2 regions of the Streptomyces sp. NPDC049687 genome follow, and region 2 is predicted to be linked to the other one. Evidence: riboswitches for the same ligand, from Rfam matches in the RefSeq annotation. Region 2 holds a riboswitch; the other holds the start of a gene.
What was found. Region 2 has a riboswitch for cobalamin ahead of ACIBVL_RS00335 (cobalamin biosynthesis protein). Riboswitches for the same ligand answer to the same signal wherever they lie in the genome.
Positions count from the first base shown of each region.

Region 1: another riboswitch for cobalamin. It lies ahead of ACIBVL_RS12320 (HoxN/HupN/NixA family nickel/cobalt transporter); the one in region 2 lies ahead of ACIBVL_RS00335 (cobalamin biosynthesis protein).

Region 1 covers NZ_JBITLN010000003.1:519,792-523,185, forward strand. The annotation lists gene ACIBVL_RS12310 (glycoside hydrolase family 13 protein) at 1-199, opposite strand, end outside; gene ACIBVL_RS12315 (LAETG motif-containing sortase-dependent surface protein) at 470-1,435, shown strand; cobalamin riboswitch at 1,496-1,687, shown strand; gene ACIBVL_RS12320 (HoxN/HupN/NixA family nickel/cobalt transporter) at 1,716-2,795, shown strand; gene ACIBVL_RS12325 (nucleoside hydrolase) at 2,908-3,394, opposite strand, start outside.
Region 2 covers NZ_JBITLN010000001.1:63,129-66,522, reverse strand. The annotation lists gene ACIBVL_RS00340 (cobyric acid synthase) at 1-310, opposite strand, end outside; gene ACIBVL_RS00335 (cobalamin biosynthesis protein) at 307-1,248, opposite strand; cobalamin riboswitch at 1,348-1,490, opposite strand; gene ACIBVL_RS00330 (hypothetical protein) at 1,617-1,838, opposite strand; gene ACIBVL_RS00325 (anion permease) at 1,873-3,114, opposite strand.

The DNA of each region.
Region 1 (3,394 bases), on a different contig from region 2:
CGTCGGCGAGCTCGGAGGGGTAGAAGGGGCTGAGCCAGAGCGCGTCCACGCCGAGCGAGGCGAGATGGGGCAGCCGGTCGGTGACGCCCCGGAGGTCGCCGAGGCCGTCTCCGTCGGCGTCGGCGAAGCTGCGCGGATACACCTGGTAGACGACGGCCTGGCGCCACCAGTCGGGGTCATGGGACGAGAAGTCGGTCATCTGGGTCACGTGGGGGAGTCTGTCCACATTGCCGGGAAAGCGAACGTCCGCACCGTGCGGAGGGGATCGTTCCGCACGTGCGGAAAACGTAACGGAATTTTGAACTGCCCAGGGTTTGACGCAGGTTGACAGCGATCTGGCGTCCACACGACGATGGAAGGACACTGTGCCGCCTGTGACCCGGGGGCCCGGTGTTCTCTGAGCATTGTTTCTCTGATCTGACCAATCAGCCCTGGCTCTGCCCTGGCATTCGCCAAGAATTGGATACGCATGTCCATAGCGAGACGTGTCACCACGCGCCGCCTGCTGGGGACGGGCGCCGCTTCGCTCGCCCTGTGCACCGCCTCCGTCGCCGCCGCGACCGGAGCCTTCGCCCAGACCGGCACCCCCGGCGGCGACGGCTGGAAGTCCGGCGGCCACTACCAGCCCGGCACGGGCGCGGGCACCGAGACCGGCACCGACCGCTGCCAGTTCTCCCTCGACGGCAAGAACTTCTTCGACTCCGTGCGGGTCGACGACCAGAACCTCAAGCCGACCCAGGACGGCAAGGTGCACATCACCGTCCGCGCGGCCGGCGACGCGAGCACCTGCACCGCCTCCCTGGCCTCCTACCTCGCCCACGGCGCCACCTTCGGCACCTCCGGTGAGCAGGTCTTCGTCGACTTCGACTCGGTGACCGTCAAGCCGGGCCAGACCGACGTGCTCGACATCGCCGTCCCCGACGCGGGCTGCTACGCGCAGATCGACCTCTACCGGGGCGCGGTGAAGTTCGACGGCAAGCTCGACGCCAAGGACGGCTACCAGCACGGCGACCTGCCCAAGGGCCCGGACCGCCCCGTCATCAAGGACAAGCTGATCGCGGCCTGGAACGGCGGCACGAAGGACTGCACGGCCACCGAGCAGCCGCCGTCGTCCCCGCCGTCGTCCCCGCCGGCGGGCGGTGGCGGTGAGTCGCCGTCGGCCCCCGTCTCCTCCGCCCCGCCGTCGGACTCGTCCTCCGAGAGCACCGCCCCGTCCCCGTCCGCGTCGGAGTCGGAGTCGGAGTCGAGCACCCCGAGCGCCTCCGCGTCGACCACCGCTCCGGCGGCCACGCCGAACGGCGGCAGCGGCGACCTCGCCGAGACCGGCGCGAGCGGCAACACGCCCCTGATCGCGGGCGGCGCGGCCGCCCTCCTCCTCGGCGGCGGGGCCATCGTCCTCGCCACCCGCCGCCGCAAGTCGGCAACCCGCGCGTAGCCCTTTCGCTTCTCCGGTACGTCCGCCCCGGCACCCGCACGGTGCCGGGGCGGACGTGCGTTACCGTTGGCGGGCCGTGGTGTTCGGGAATCCGGTGAGATACCGGAGCGGCCCTCGCCACTGAGATCGGGGAGTTCCCGTTCCGCGTCCCGCCGGGGACAGCCACTGGGCGTCGCGAGACGGCCGGGAAGGCAGGAACGAAGGACGCACGACCCGTAAGCCAGGAGACCGGCCACGGCATCTCACGAGAAGATCCACGAGGTGCTGGAGCGTGACTGGTATGACCGAGCCCGTTTCCTTTCGGTGGCGGCGGGAGGACACCGTCAAGACGGTGGGCCTGATGGCCGCCATAGCCGCCCTGCATGTGCTCGCCTTCGGGATCCTCTTCCTGCTCGTGGTGCCCGGGCACTACGAGGTGGGCGACAAGGCCTTCGGTATCAGGCTCGGGGTCACCGCCTACACCCTCGGCATGCGGCACGCCTTCGACGCCGATCACATCGCCGCGATCGACAACACCACCCGGAAGCTGATGGCGGACGGGAGACGGCCGGTGTCGGTGGGGTTCTGGTTCGCGCTGGGCCACTCCAGCGTGGTGGTGCTGCTCGCGGCGCTCATCGCCGGGGGCACCCGGCTCGCCGGCAAGGTGATGGACGAGGACTCGCGCACCCACCAGGTGCTCGGCTTTCTCGGTACGACCATCTCCGGCACGTTCCTCTACCTCATCGCCGCCCTCAACCTCGTCGCCCTGATGGGGATCCTGCGCGTCTTCCGCGCGATGCGGGCGGGCACGTACGACGAGCGGGAGCTGGAACAGCACCTGGACTCCCGGGGGTTCATGAACCGCGTCCTGGGCCGCCTCACCAAGTCCATCAGCCGCCCCGGCCAGATGTACCCGCTGGGCTTCCTCTTCGGCCTCGGCTTCGACACCGCGACCGAGGTGACCCTGATGGTGATGGCGGGCTCCGGGGCGGCGGCCGGGCTGCCCTGGTACGCGATCCTCTGCCTGCCCCTTCTCTTCGCCGCCGGCATGAGCCTCTTCGACACCCTCGACGGCACGTTCATGAACTTCGCCTACCAGTGGGCGTTCTCCAACCCTGTCCGCAAGGTCTTCTACAACCTCACCATCACCGGACTCTCCATCGCCGTCGCCTTCTTCATCGGCACGATCGAACTCGTCGGCGTGCTGCACGAGAAGTTCGGCCTGACGGACGGCGTGACCGGCTGGATCGCCGAGCTGAACCTGGACAGCGTCGGCTACGTCATCGTCGGACTCTTCGTGGCGGTCTGGGCGGCGGCCGTCGCCTACTGGCGGATCGCGAAGGTGGAGGAGCGGTGGGCCGTCCCGGCCGCCGAGGGGTGACCGGCCGCGGCCCCCACCGCCGGGCGGAATCTCCGTTGCCGAGGAGCCGCGCCGCCCGCGATCCCTCCGGCCGTCCTGGGAGGACGGCACGCTCGGACGGCCGCCTCCCGCCCTACTCCACCGTCCCCAGGTACAGCTTCACGTACCGCTCCACGTCCACGTCCAGCGCCACGTCCACCAGCGCCTGTTCGCGGACGGGTCCACCGTGGAGTTCCGACTCGCCCGGGCGCGGGCGGCGGTCGACGATCGTCTGGCCGCGAGTGGGACCGGGGGTCAGGGAGACCTCCACGGGGAGGAGTCGCGTGGTGATGCCGGCCGGGTCGGCGACCGCGCAGACCGCGCCCGCGTCACCCAGACCGCCCGCGGAATCGTCGGCGTCGGGCGCGGAGGGGCGGTGGGCGAGGAGTTCACCGGCGAGGCGGGCGCCCGGTTCCTCGCTCGCGCGCAGGCGTCGTACGTCCGTCCCCGGGACCACCACCCGCTGGAACACGTCGAGCCCGTACATGGTGATGGGCACCCCGGCGGTCAGCAGGATCGCGGCGGCCTCCGGGTCGTGCCACACGTTGAACTCCGCGACCGGGGTGGCGTTCCCGGTGGCC
Region 2 (3,394 bases):
ACCCACGGGCACTGAGTTCCCCGACGGGCTTCCCGAGCAGCACCACCTGGCTGCTCTGCTCGCCACCGGGCTTGAGCAGCACGGGATTCATCAACGCGGTCGGCTCGATCCGGCAGGCCTGCGCCTGCATGGCCTGCGCCCGCCCGATCTCGGCGCCTTCGCGCGTGACGAACGAGTTCAGGGACATGTTCTGCGCCTTGAAGGGCGCGACCTTCACACCCTGCCGGACCAGCCACCGGCAGATCCCGGCCGTGACGACGCTCTTGCCGGCGTCGGAGGTGGTGCCGGCGACGAGGAGACCCCCGCTCATGCCCTGTGCCCCCTGATGATGAGGCGCCCGGCGACGCAGACGCCGAGCGCGAGCAGACCGACGCGCCGGGAGAGCCGTACGGCCCGCTCGATGTCGCCCGTGGCGACCGCGCGTCCTTCCCGGTTGAGCACGGGCCGGTGTTCCACCCGGCCGCCGTACGCCAGCGTCCCGCCCAGCCGCAGCCCGAGGGCCCCGGCGAACGAGGCCTCGACGGGGCCGGCGTTGGGGCTGGGGTGCCTGCGCGCGTCCGCGCGCCAGACCCGCAGGGCCCCCCGGGGATCGTCCCCGGCCGTGGCGGCGAGTACGGCGGTCAGTCGTGCCCCCGGCCACCCGGCGAGGTCGTCGAGCCGGGCGGAGGCCCACCCGAACCGCCGGTAGCGGGCCGACTTGTGACCGACCATCGCGTCGAGGGTGTTGACGGCACGGAATCCGAGCAGCCCCGGCACGCCGCCCACGGCGCCCCACACCAGGGCCCCCACGACGGCGTCGGAGGTGTTCTCGGCGACGGACTCGACGACGGCCCGCGCCATCCCGTCGGCGTCCAGCGTCTGCGGGTCCCGCCCGCACAGATGAGGCAGCCGAGCCCGCGCGCCCTCGACGTCCCCCGCGTCGAGGGCCCGCCCGATGAGCCGGGCCTCGCGCGCGAGCGAAGTTCCCCCGACGACGGCCCAGGTGGCGGCGGCGGTGAGGGCGAGGGAGGCGGCCGCGGAGGGGCGTACGGCTCGTCGGGCGAGGACCCCCAGAGCCACGACCCCACCGGCGCACACGGCGGTGTGGACGGCCCCCCACCCCCGGTGATCCCGCCACAGCACCCGCTCCACGGCACCGGCGGCCCGCCCGAACGCGGCGACCGGATGCGCCCGGCGGGGATCGCCGAGGATCAGGTCACCGAGCAGGCCGGCGGCGGCGCCGTACGCGTAGAGGCGATCGGCACGCATCGGCTCAGCCGGCCGTGGGGTCGGGCAGCGAGCTGGTGCTGTACCTCAACGGCCGTGCGAGCATGGCGATATGTCCTCACTCAGGGTGTCCACGCCCTGGTTCGACGAGACCGGCGGTGAGAGTTCCTGGCTCCCGGGGGTGTCTACCCCGGTGACAGTGGCGGGACCGCGCCGGATTCACACCGGCTTCCTCTCCTGCCGCCGTACATGGCTCCGGCAGTCCACCACGCCCCCGGAAGGGCCGTCAACTTGCCGTTGACCTGCGGGGCTGGAGTGTGCTGAGCCCCACACAGGGGTGGTTCGCGAGGCCACAAAAAGAGGGTGTGGGACGGAGGTCCGTCCCACACCCGGGGTGTTCGAGTCGGCGGTCAGGCCACGATCAGCGAGATGCCGTACGCCACCGCCGCCGCGCACGCCGCGAAGCAGGCGTACGCGCCGGTCACCGCGAGGGCGGCCGAGCCGCCCTGTTCGGCGGCGCGTTCCTGGCGGGACAGGCCCATGACGCCGAGGGTGAAGAGGGCCACCAGGGCCACGGTGACCACGAGGCTGACGCCGAAGACGGAGCCCAGGGCCGCCCAGTCGATCTTCATGCTGGTTCTCTTCCTTCGTACCGGGTGCGCGGGCTCAGACCGCGGGGGCGGTGGGCTCGGCCGCCGTCGCGGCGGCGGCCGGGGACGGGATGGTGGCCGTCAGGTCCTCGGCGACCGTGCCCGCCGGAGGCGGGGTGACGGCCGCGATCGCCGTGGTGACCACGCCCGCCGGCTCCTCGGTCTCGTTGACGTTGGACGCGTCCACGACCTCGCGGCGGGAGATCTTCCAGATCGCCGCGCTGGAGGCGACGAGGAAGACCGCGACGAGCGCCGTGCCCCAGTCGCCCAGGTTCGTGACCGACTCGGCCAGCGCGCCCACCAGGGCCGCCGCCGGGAGCGTGAGGCCCCAGGCCACGAACATGCGGGTCGCCGTCGACCAGCGGACCACACCGCCCTTGCGGCCCAGGCCCGCGCCCATCACCGAACCGGAGACCGAGTGGGTGGTGGAGAGGGAGAAACCGAGGTGGGAGGAGGCCAGGATGACCGTCGCCGCGCTGGTCTGGGCGGCGAAGCCCTGCTGCGGCTGGAGGTCGGTCAGGCCCTTGCCCATGGTGCGGATGATGCGCCAGCCGCCGAGGTAGGTGCCGAGCGCGATGGCCAGACCCGCGGAGAGGATGACCCAGGTGGGCGGGTCGGAGTCGGGGGCGACGGCACCGCCGGCGACCAGGGCGAGGGTGATGATGCCCATCGTCTTCTGCGCGTCGTTCGTGCCGTGCGCGAGGGAGACCAGGCCGGCCGAGGCGATCTGGCCCGCGCGGTAGCCCCTGTCCGCGGCCTTGCCGTCGGCCTTCTTGCCGAGGGTGTAGGAGAGGCGGGTCGCGAGCATCGCGGCGACGCCCGCCACGATCGGGGCCGCGACCGCCGGGATCAGGACCTTGGTGACCAGGACGTCACCGTGCACCGCGCCCATGCCGGCCGAGGCGATGGTGGCGCCGATCAGACCGCCCATGAGGGCGTGGGAGGAACTGGAGGGCAGGCCCACCAGCCAGGTCAGCAGGTTCCAGAGGATCGCGCCGACCAGGGCGGCGAAGATGACCTCGGGACGGATGCCGGTCTCGTCGACGAGACCCTTGGAGATCGTATTGGCGACCTCCACGGAGAGGAAGGCGCCCACAAGGTTCAGCACGGCGGACATGACCACCGCGACCTTGGGCTTGAGTGCACCGGTCGAGATGGTCGTGGCCATCGCGTTGGCGGTGTCGTGGAAACCGTTCGTGAAATCGAACGCGAGTGCGGTTACCACCACAATCGCGAGGATCAGCGAGAAGTTTTCCATTTACCCAGGCAATCGTTCGAAGTCATTGGCATGTTGAAGGTAGGTAACCTGAGTGAACGGAAGGTGAACTGAGGTGGGCGTGAGGGTGTCTGATTGTGGGCGCCGTCACTCAATTCCGAACGGCTGCCACACGCCGCCCGGTCAGGCGCCCCCCGACGGGCGATCCGCAGGGCGTGGTCGTCCGCGACGGCGAGGCTGCCGCTGTGCGGACTTTCACAGGGCCGGCTTCCGGCCATCGGCGCCCCCCTCGCCGGCCCGTCCCGCCGTCCCCTGGCAGGAT